Regions from separate parts of the Cryobacterium sp. CG_9.6 genome, predicted to be linked through region 1. Evidence: riboswitches for the same ligand, from Rfam matches in the RefSeq annotation. Region 1 holds a riboswitch; each other region holds the start of a gene.
What was found. A riboswitch is a leader RNA that binds a small molecule or an ion and turns the genes downstream of it on or off. The one in region 1 is predicted to bind thiamine pyrophosphate.
Positions count from the first base shown of each region.

Region 2: linked by a shared signal. The riboswitch ahead of H4V99_RS10930 (ECF transporter S component) and the one ahead of H4V99_RS16080 (3-oxoacyl-ACP reductase) in region 1 are both predicted to bind thiamine pyrophosphate.
Region 3: linked by a shared signal. The riboswitch ahead of thiM (hydroxyethylthiazole kinase) and the one ahead of H4V99_RS16080 (3-oxoacyl-ACP reductase) in region 1 are both predicted to bind thiamine pyrophosphate.

Region 1 covers NZ_JARXUZ010000002.1:93,690-96,956, forward strand. The annotation lists partial or broken gene H4V99_RS16070 (IS1380 family transposase) at 1-339, shown strand, start outside; gene H4V99_RS16075 (recombinase family protein) at 1,529-1,903, shown strand; TPP riboswitch at 1,875-1,975, shown strand; gene H4V99_RS16080 (3-oxoacyl-ACP reductase) at 2,032-2,796, shown strand; gene H4V99_RS16085 (LLM class flavin-dependent oxidoreductase) at 2,810-3,267, shown strand, end outside.
Region 2 covers NZ_JARXUZ010000001.1:2,364,932-2,368,198, forward strand. The annotation lists gene H4V99_RS10925 (ATP-binding cassette domain-containing protein) at 1-779, opposite strand, end outside; gene H4V99_RS10930 (ECF transporter S component) at 783-1,433, opposite strand; TPP riboswitch at 1,482-1,589, opposite strand; gene H4V99_RS10935 (hypothetical protein) at 1,633-1,815, shown strand; gene H4V99_RS10940 (hypothetical protein) at 1,881-2,153, opposite strand; gene H4V99_RS10945 (DNA polymerase IV) at 2,163-3,267, opposite strand, start outside.
Region 3 covers NZ_JARXUZ010000001.1:3,049,352-3,052,618, reverse strand. The annotation lists gene H4V99_RS14125 (bifunctional GNAT family N-acetyltransferase/ATP-binding protein) at 1-910, shown strand, start outside; TPP riboswitch at 1,435-1,532, shown strand; gene thiM (hydroxyethylthiazole kinase) at 1,524-2,336, shown strand; gene thiE (thiamine phosphate synthase) at 2,333-2,998, shown strand; gene thiD (bifunctional hydroxymethylpyrimidine kinase/phosphomethylpyrimidine kinase) at 2,995-3,267, shown strand, end outside.

The DNA.
Region 1 (3,267 bases):
TTCACCACCAGCACCCTCGACACCGTCACCGCCGACAAAACCCACCGCGCCCACGCCACGGTAGAACTCGTGAATTCCGACCTGAGGAGCAGCGCTCTGGCGCACCTACCCTCAGGCGGTTTCACCGCCTATGCGGCCTGGCTGGTCATGGCCGTGATGGTGCTTAACCGCACCCGCGCCGCTGCGACGACCGAGGGAAACGGTCTTGCCTGAGCGACCACCGCAACGATCCGCCGGAAACTTATCAGCGTCCCCGCCAGAATCTCGACCTCCGCGAGGCGCATCACCCTGCACCTGCCCGAACACTGGCCCTGGGAGAAACCCTGGACGGCCCTGTTCAACCAGAACTTCCGCCCGAGACGACCCGCCTACATCCACATCAACAGGAACACCAGTGGAACACCCCGGGCCGCGAGCCCCGGACCACACCCACGCCCGAAACGCCAAAACCTCGCCAAACCAAAATCAGGATTCCTTCAGACGCCGACCGGTGGATTCAGGCTTATTCGTGGCCGTCGCGACATCGTAAGCGGCAAGGTGGACAAGCTTTTGCGCCGGAGTGATCGAACGCCTCCGCGTCGGACCACCCGATCTTGGCCCTTCGGGAATGCTGTTGTTCATAGGACTATCGTCGCGCACGACGCTTATTGATGGGCTGGACATGGTGAATCAGTTCCTAGTTCTCGCCCCTGCAACACGGCGGACTTGCTATTAGCTACTGGCCTCACCCGATCCTGACACGCAGGGGGTTACGAAATGCTGCGTTCAGCAGGTCCGCAACGCCAAAAGTTTCATCGAGTGTGAGCCCGACCAGATCAAGATCTTGGCCAAAATAGGCGCCGCCCGCCGGTCGCACAGTCTGCGGGAAGCCTTTGCGCAGCACTGCCCGATAACGACAATTGGGCGGTGTATTTGCCGGCAACGGCATGCTGCCAAGGGGCGGGGGTATGTTAGAGGGTGGTGCAAGCGGCATCGGAGCTGGTCGAGGTACCGCCGGTCTGGACCGCTCATCACGAGGAGATTCAATGTCGAATCAGGGTCATAAACCGTGTGCAACGGGAGATCTCGAGGTCCGTAGTCTGTCCGATCATGAATGGCGTGTGAGCGATCGACGCTGCCATGAAAGGTCGCCCGAGAAGGTGCTGGGTTACATCGAAAAACGTGGTTCCGTTTTTGAAGTCATGAACATAGAAGCACCGCGGCGACATGTCATGTTCGATCATTTCGAGTCGGCGGTCGCCTCGTTTGTGTCAGTTTTTCCGGCTTAGATTTTATCCACGGTGTTGGCGTCAACGTGCCGATTCACTCAGCGCGACAATAACGTGTCGACGTTGCGGCGTTTAGATGAAACCGGCGCGCCTCAGGCCGCCGACGCTGATGTTTTGTGACGTGTGGTGTTCGGTAATGATCGTTCGCACGACACTCCGGGACAGGTTCAGTTGGTCGCGGAATCACAGGGTGGGTTTTGTAATACTTGGCGTGTACCCGTCTATGTAACGCACTACCGAGTTGGTGATGCGGTTTTGTTATGCCAATTGGATACGGCCGGGTCTCCACCCGAGACCAGCACCCCGAAGCCCAACACGATGCCCTGACCGGGGCCGGTTGCGAACAGGTCTTCCTCGACACAGCGTCGGAGACCCTCGCCGGCCGACCCGAACTCGACAAAGCTCTACTCTCGGCCAACCGGGCTGGCGATCAAATCGTGGTGACTAAACTCGACCGGCTCGGCCGGTCGTTGGAAAACCTCATCGAGTTATCCAACACCCTGCAGGCGCGCGGCGTTGACCTGGTAATACTAGACCAGGGCATCCCGGCAGTTGATGAGTTCAGGACGCGGATTCGCCGATACCAGGCGGTTGCGTATACTCATTTTCAGCGACACGGGGTGCCGACTGTATGACGGTTGGCTGAGATGACACCCGTTGAACCTGATCTAGTTCGAACTAGCGAAGGGATGTCACGGAGAATTACGTGCACCGTATTGGTGCCGGATCTCGTCCTTTCGCCTTACCCAAGGTGAAGAAAATCATGCAAATAGCAGAACAGATTGTCCTGGTCACCGGCGGCGGACGCGGCTTGGGTACAAGCATCGTGCACGCTTTCGCGGCTCAGGGTGCCCGGGTAGTCATTAACTATCGCAACAGCGCCGCAGCGGCGGAGACCCTGGCTGCTAGATATGGCCGTGAACATGCTTTTGCTGTGCGGGCTGACGTGACCGACCGATCCCAGGTCGCGGCAATATTCACGCAGGCTCAGGCATATTTTGGGTCTCCTGTGACAACGGTGGTCAATAACGCGTTGGCCGATTTCAGTTTTAACGGCGATGCTCGCTCTGGCGCTGCCGACATCAGTTGGGACGAGTTTGAGGCGCAGTTCTCTGGCAGTGTCCGCGGTGCCCTGAACACGACGCAGCAGGCGCTGGCAGGCATGCGTGAGGTCGGGTTCGGCCGCATTATCAACATCGGCACGAACCTGTTTCAAAACCCGGTGGTGCCGTACCACGACTACACGGCCGCCAAGGCTGCCCTGCTCTCCCTGACCCGCACCCTTGCCTCAGATCTTGGCCTGCATAACATTGCTGTGAACATGGTCTCCGGTGGGCTGTTGCGCACCACGGATGCCAGCGCGGCCACCCCCGAGGACGTGTTCGACTTCATTGCCGCGTCTACCCCGCTGCGCAGGGTGACAACCCTGGCCGAATTTGCCGATGCGGTACTTTTTTTTGCTTCCCCCTGGGCGCGGTCGGTCACCGGTCAGAACCTGGTGGTCGACGGCGGCTTGGTGATGAACTAGGGCCGCGCCGGTTATGTCGGCCCCGCGCCAGCTCCACTTCAATGCGTTCCTTATGGGTTGTGGCCACCACGGTGCCGCCTGGCGGCGGCCGCAGTCGCCCATCGAGCAGTTGGGGGACATCAGTTTCTATGAACGGCTCGCCCAAAGCGCTGAACGTGGCTTCTTTGACGCCGTGTTCTTCGCCGACGGGCACGCCGTCAATGATGTGAGCACCGGCCCGCGGTGGTTTCTTGAGCCGTTGACGGCGATGGCCGCGATGGCGCGGGCGACGAGTCGGATCGGGCTGGTCAGCACTATCTCGGCGACCTTTTTTACGCCTTTTCACGCGGCGCGCATGCTTGCATCGTTGGATCACATTAGTAAGGGGCGCATTGGCTGGAACGTGGTCACTTCCATGTTTGACGCCGAAGCCCGCAACCATGGAATGGACGTGCTGCCCTCCCACGACCAGCGCTACAGCCGGGCAGCGGA
Region 2 (3,267 bases), on a different contig from region 1:
AATTGCAGTGCCACGTTGGGTACCCAGACACCGGCCCGTGACAGGCGTTCCCCCTCGTTGGCCAGCACCTGCGCGGTGGGGCCGTCGGCCATCACCCCACCGGCGGGGTCCAGCACAATCACCCGGTCCACCCCGTCTTGCCACACCGCTACGCGATGCTCAATGACAATGAGCGTTGCGCCGGAGCGGTCGAGTCCCCGCACCACCGCATCCCGAACCTCAACCACACCGGCCGGGTCGAGGTTGGCGGTGGGCTCATCGAGCAGTAGAAGCCCCGGCGACATGGCGAGAACCCCGGCGAGGGCCAAACGCTGCTTCTGACCCCCGCTCAGCGCAGACGTGGGGTGGTCCAGGGGCAGGTCCAGCCCCACGGCCGCCAGGGCGGCCCGCACTCGCGGCCAGATCTCGGCACGGGGAACCGCAAGGTTCTCACAGCCAAACGCCACGTCATCGCCGATTCGTGCCAGAACCACCTGGGAATCGGGGTCTTGCAGAACCAACCCAACCCGGCCACGGGCATCCGCAGCGCGTCGACCGTCGACCAGCAGGTCGCCTGCGGAGTCACCGTCCTCGTCATCACCGAGCACGCCGGCAAGCGCGTGCATCAGAGTGCTCTTTCCGGCCCCGCTGGGCCCGAGAAGGAGCACGCGCTCCCCCGGTGCAATATCGAGGTCGAGGGCCGACACGGCCGGTCGGGAACGGCCGGCGTGCCGCCAGCCCCAGCCGCGGGCCGTGATGCGGGCGGGGGTGACCCGGGTATCGGAGATGATCGTGGTCATCCCCTACAGCGCGGTCGGCGCCGCGCCCACGGTGCGGGTGACCTCGCGTCCGCTGGCAAACCGGCTGAGCGCACCCGTTCGGGCCAGTCCTCGCACCGCAAGCCAGGACAGCAGCCCGGCGAACACCGTGCCCGAGATGATGGCCGTCACGAAGTACACGGTCTTGAAGCCCATGTCGAGCGCCGCGTAGCTGATGGTGGTGTCCAAGAGCGCAACAGCCAGCCCGGCGCCGGCGCCGGCGAGGAGGGCGACTCCCAGCCGATAGTTGGCGTAGAAGAACAGGGCGAAGACCAGCTCGGCGCCGAGGCCCTGCAGCACACCCCAGATCAGAGTGGCAAAGCCCCACTGGGTGCCGATGAGCATGGATACGACGGCGGCAATGACCTCGGTATAGAGGGCCGCGCCGGGCTTACGAATGATAAGTCCGCCGAGCACTCCGGCGAAGAGCCAGCCGCCGGCCAGCAGACCGCCGAGACCCGGCGTGAAGGCCAGGAGGCTGCTCAACGGCGTCCAGGCCAGGCCCCAGGCCCAGAAGATGACGCCGCTCGCGACGCCGATGACACTGGCGACCACGATGTCCACGACGCGCCAGCGATAGGTGCGGGTCTTGGTCGCCGTCGGATGTGTTGCGAGGGGGGTAGAGGTTGTGTTCATTGTCGTGCCCTTTCCGAAGATGGATCATCGGAAGATGACCCAGATGGGGCACGGGTACGAGAAGTCTCCCTGCGCCGGCATGATCCGGATCAGGTTCGACGGTCGAAGCTGCTAGCTTCCTCTCAGCCCGGTTAACCGGACTCCCGTGTTCAGCATCAGTCTAGCTGCCCGCTTAGACTCACGGAATGGGTTTGGGTACATGAGCATGCTGGTTGTGGTCGTCGCCGCGACGATCATGCTGGTGCTGTTGCGGGCGTCGCTTCGTCGCCGGCGCCGCATTGCCAGGGGTTTGCCCGTGCACGACACCTGGCACTGGCCGCTCTGGCTGCGCCGTCTGCTGCGGCCGCGCTGGCCCCGCTCGCGTCGACGGCGCAACCCGTAGTTTCTGCTCTCGGTGACCTACTTCTTCAGGGCGCGGATGATGCGGATCAGCACACGGCCCGTCACCTAGATGAAGGGGATGCCGACGGCCAGCAGTGAAATGACGTTCGGTTCAAACCGCACGGTGCCCGCCGACTTCACGTAGGCGCCGATCGGTATCGCAGCGCCACCTCCGCCGCCGCCCGAACCCTGGTCGCCGGAGTCTCCGCCGCCGAAACCGTAGTTCACGATCGCCACGGGCACCAGCGTGACCCCGTCGATCTGAATCGGATCACCGTAGGCGGACTTCACGCCGGCTGAACGGGACATTTCTGCGAGCTTTTCCGGAAGGCTAGTCATGACAACAGGCTACCCCGGGTTGGGCTCGGCTCCCGGCGCGGTGTGAGAAGTGGGCGCGGTGCGTGAGGTGGGCGCAATGTGCGAGGCGGGGCGAACGGCTCCACGGCCGAACTTCGCCGTCACGGTGTCGACAGCGCGCTCGGCCTCGCGCCAGTCTTCGTCGGGATCCCACAGGGCCAGGCCCGCGCTGTCCTCCGGTGAGAGCTGTTCCATGCGCACGCCAATCAGGCGCACCCGAATTCCCGGTGCCGCGAGCAGCTCAAAAGCCGCACTCACCTCCTCGTAGATGCGGCGACCTACGTTGCTCGGATCCGCCAGAGTGCGGGAGCGCGTCACGGTGGTGAAGTCCGGGTAGCGCAGTTTCAGCACCACGCGCCTCCCCACCAGGCCCCCTCGTCGCAGACGCACGGCGACCGCATCGGAGAGCCGCAGCAGCTCGCTGCGCAGCGCCGCGGCATCCGTCATGTCGTACTCGAATGTAGTCTCGTGTCCCACGCTCTTCTCCTCGCGTACCAGCGTGACACCACGGCCATCCCTCCCCCATGACAGCTCGTGCAGCTTGTGTCCGGAGGCCTCCCCCACGGCCCGCTGCAGCGCGGGCAGGGGCAGGCGGGCAATATCGCCGATGGTACGGAGCCCCAGCCGAACGAGGGCTTCCTCGGTTGTGGCCCCCACGCCCCACATGAATTTCACCGGAAGCGGATGCAGAAAGTTGAGCGTCTGCTCAGCCGGCACAACGAGCAGACCGTTGGGTTTGGCCAGCCCGGAGGCGAGCTTGGCGATAAATTTTGTGGATGCCGCGCCCACCGAACAGACCAGGCCGGTCTCGGCGAAGACGCGGGCACGTATCAGCTCCGCAATCACAGCGGGAGAACCGTGCAGGCGGCGCGCGCCGGCCACGTCCAGAAATGCCTCGTCGATGCCGAGGCGTTCCACGAGCGGTGTCACGTCGTCGAAGATGCTCATGACCCGTTCGGAGTAGTGCTGGTACGCGGCCATGTGCGGCTCGAGCACCACGGCCTGCGGGCATTTGCGCAGCGCCAGCAGCATGGGCATCGCGGAGTTCACGCCGAACCGCCGCGCAATGTAGTTTGCCGCCGTCACGACGGAACGA
Region 3 (3,267 bases), on a different contig from region 1:
AATGAAACACAACCTGCGCTACTTCGAACGGCACATTCCCGTGCAGCGTCAGGAACTCAAGCTGCTCACCGAGCTAGGCGGTCGTGTGCTGCCGCGCAACCTGTGGAGCAAGGTGGGCGGCATGCAACGGGAGAAGGAGCTGCTCGAACGGCGCCTCGTGCTGCCGCTGGCCAACCCCGACCTGGCCGAGCAGTATGGCGTCTCGGCGCCCAAGGCCGTGGTGCTGTTTGGCCCTCCCGGAACCGGCAAGACCACGTTTGCCAAGGCCATTGCGTCGCGGCTGGAGTGGTCGTTCGTGGAGGTGTTCCCGTCCCGTCTCGCTGCCGACCCGCAGGGTCTGGCCGGCGCGCTGCGCGAAACGTTCCTGAAGATCGCCGAACTCGAGCATGCCGTGGTGTTCATCGACGAGGTGGAGGAGATCGCTGCCCAGCGTCAGGGTGACCCGCCCTCGGCTATGCAGGGCGTAACTAATGAGCTGCTGAAGATCATTCCGGCGTTCCGGGATCAGCCCGACCGGCTGCTCGTCTGTGCCACGAACTTCATTCGCGCCCTCGACTCGGCCTTCCTCCGCCACGGACGTTTTGACTACGTGATTCCGATCGGGCTTCCGGATGTGGCCGCTCGCGAAGCCATCTGGGCCGGGTACATTCCGTCGGCCGTGGTCGGTGTCGTCGATCTCGCCACTCTGGTGGAGAAGAGCGAGGGGTTCTCCCCGGCCGACATCGAGTACGCCGCCCACCGGGCGTCACAGAACGCACTCGAGCAGTCGCTGGATTCTGCCGACACCTCCGCCATGGCAGGACCGAGCACAGCGGACTATGAGGATGCCATCTTGTCCACCCGAACGACCGTGTCGGCCGAGGTCGCCGCTGAGTTCCTTGAGGATATCGAGCGCCTCGCCCGGCTGTAGGTGGGTGTGGTTGCTAGTTCAGGAGATATGGCTCGGGTCGGGTGATGTGCCGCGTGTTTCCGCGGGCGCTGGGTGCCTGTTTCGGGGGATCTCCTGAAGTAGCGACTTGCGGCGGGCGTGATCGAGGTTGGGCAGCGTGCTGCTGCGCGTGCGGGAAGGGCCCGTGGCAGCCTGTGCGGCGGTCTGTCTGGCGGTTGTGGTTGCTAGTTCAGGAGATCCGGCGGGGCGCAAGTCGTGTGCCGCGTGTTTCCGGGGCGCTGGGCGCGTGGTTCGGGGGATCTCCTGAAGTAACGACGGGGGGCGGGCGTGACCGATGCGGACAGGCCTGGTGCAGCACGCCCGGCGGGGGCCTCGCAGAGGGCCAGCGCGGCCAGTCCTGGTTGCTAGTTCAGGAGATCCGGCCGGGCGCCGGTCACCTGCCGCGTGTTTCCGGGGCGGCGGGTGCGTGTTTCGGAGGATCTCCTGAAGTAGCGACAACAACAAAGGCCGGAGACGGACACGCATAGCCCGCCCCGCTAGGGTGGACGTGTGACACGGGGTGCCGTCGCGATCGAGGGCTGAGAACACACCCGTTGAACCTGATCTAGTCAGAACTAGCGAAGGGATGTCGCGAGTGAACTCTCGCTTGTTGAACGACCATGCTCGTGCCACGGCACAGCTCCTCACCGATCTGCGCCGCACAACTCCGCTCGTGCAGTGCATCACCAATGCCGTGGTGACCAACTTCACGGCCAACGCGTTGCTTGCCCTGGGAGTGTCGGCTGCCATGGTTGACCTGCCCACGGAAGCCGAGATGTTCGCCCCCCTCGCCAGCGGGCTGCTCGTGAACCTGGGCACGCCGCACGCCGAGCAGCGCGTGGCGATGCTCGCGACGGCGCGGGCGGCATCCGCTTCGGGTACGCCGTGGGTGCTCGACCCGGTGGCCATTGGCGCATTGCCGGTGCGCACCGCACTCGCGCACGAGCTCGTTGCGCTGCGACCCACGATTATTCGCGGCAATCCCTCCGAAATTCTGGCGCTCGCCGGAGTGGGCGCGGGCGGGCGCGGCGTCGACGCCACCGACGGAGGCGAATCGGCGCTGGCAGCCGGGCGGTCGCTGGCCCGCGAGTTTGGATCGATCGTGGCCATATCGGGTGCGGTCGACATCGTGACCGATGGCGAAGCGGATGTGCGCATCACCAACGGCACGCCCCTCCTCACCCGCATTACCGGCGGCGGCTGCGCCCTCGGGGCGGTGATGGCGGCCTTTGCGTCTCTGCATGTCAATCGGCTCGCCACGACCGTCGCCGCGTGCGCGGTGTACACGATTGCGGCGCAGCAGGCCGCGCTCGTCGCCAGCGGGCCGGGCAGCTTTTCGGTGGCGTTCCTCGATGCCCTCGCCGCGGTGACGACGGAAGACGTGCGCACGTTAGCGGTGATCTCGTGAGCGTGCGGCGCGCATCCGCTGATCTATCCACCTATTTGGTGACCGACCCAGGCCTGAGCGGTGCGCGTGGCGTGCTCGGGGTGATTGAGAGCGCGGTGGCGGGGGGAGTGTCCATCGTGCAGATTCGCGATAAGACCGCGTCCACGCGGGAACTGTATGCGCTGCTGCTGGCGGCGGCGCGTCTCACGGACGGGCGGTGCGCCCTCGTGATTGACGACCGGGTTGACGTGTACCTCGCGGCCCGGGCAGCTGGCGCGGCGGTGGACGGCGTGCATGTTGGCCAGTCCGACCTGCCAGCGGATGCCGTACGCACGCTCATCGGCCCGCTCGCCCTGCTCGGCCTCACGGCGAACCACCCGGCGCATCTGAACGCGGTGCACGCGCTTGCACCCGGAACCGTGGACTACCTCGGGATGGGCGTGATCCGCCCCACACTCACGAAGAAAGACCACCCGGAGCCGCTCGGTGTGGCCGGATTTGCACGCCTCGCGGCTACCACGTCGTTGCCGTGTGTGGCCATTGGCGGTGTCGGTCTCGCCGATACCGGGGCGCTGCGAGCCGCCGGAGCGGCGGGAATGGCCGTGGTGTCGGCCATCTGCGCCGCGGCCGACCCCGAAGAAGCTACTCGGGCCTTCGCCCAGGCCTGGGCTGGTGCCGCGTGAGCGTCCGGCCGGGGCGGGCGGGCGCGGCCAAAGTTGGGCCGGGCGGGGGCCGGATTGCGCGGGTGCTGAGCATTGCCGGAACCGATCCCACGGGCGGTGCCGGCATTCAGGCCGACCTTAAGAGCATCTCGGCCAACGGCGGCTACGGCATGGCCGTGGTCACCGCGCTTGTGGCCCAAAACACGCAGGGTGTGCGAGCCGTGCACGTGCCGCCGGTGTCTTTTCTGCGAGAGCAACTCGATGCGGTCAGCGACGACGTGGTTATTGAT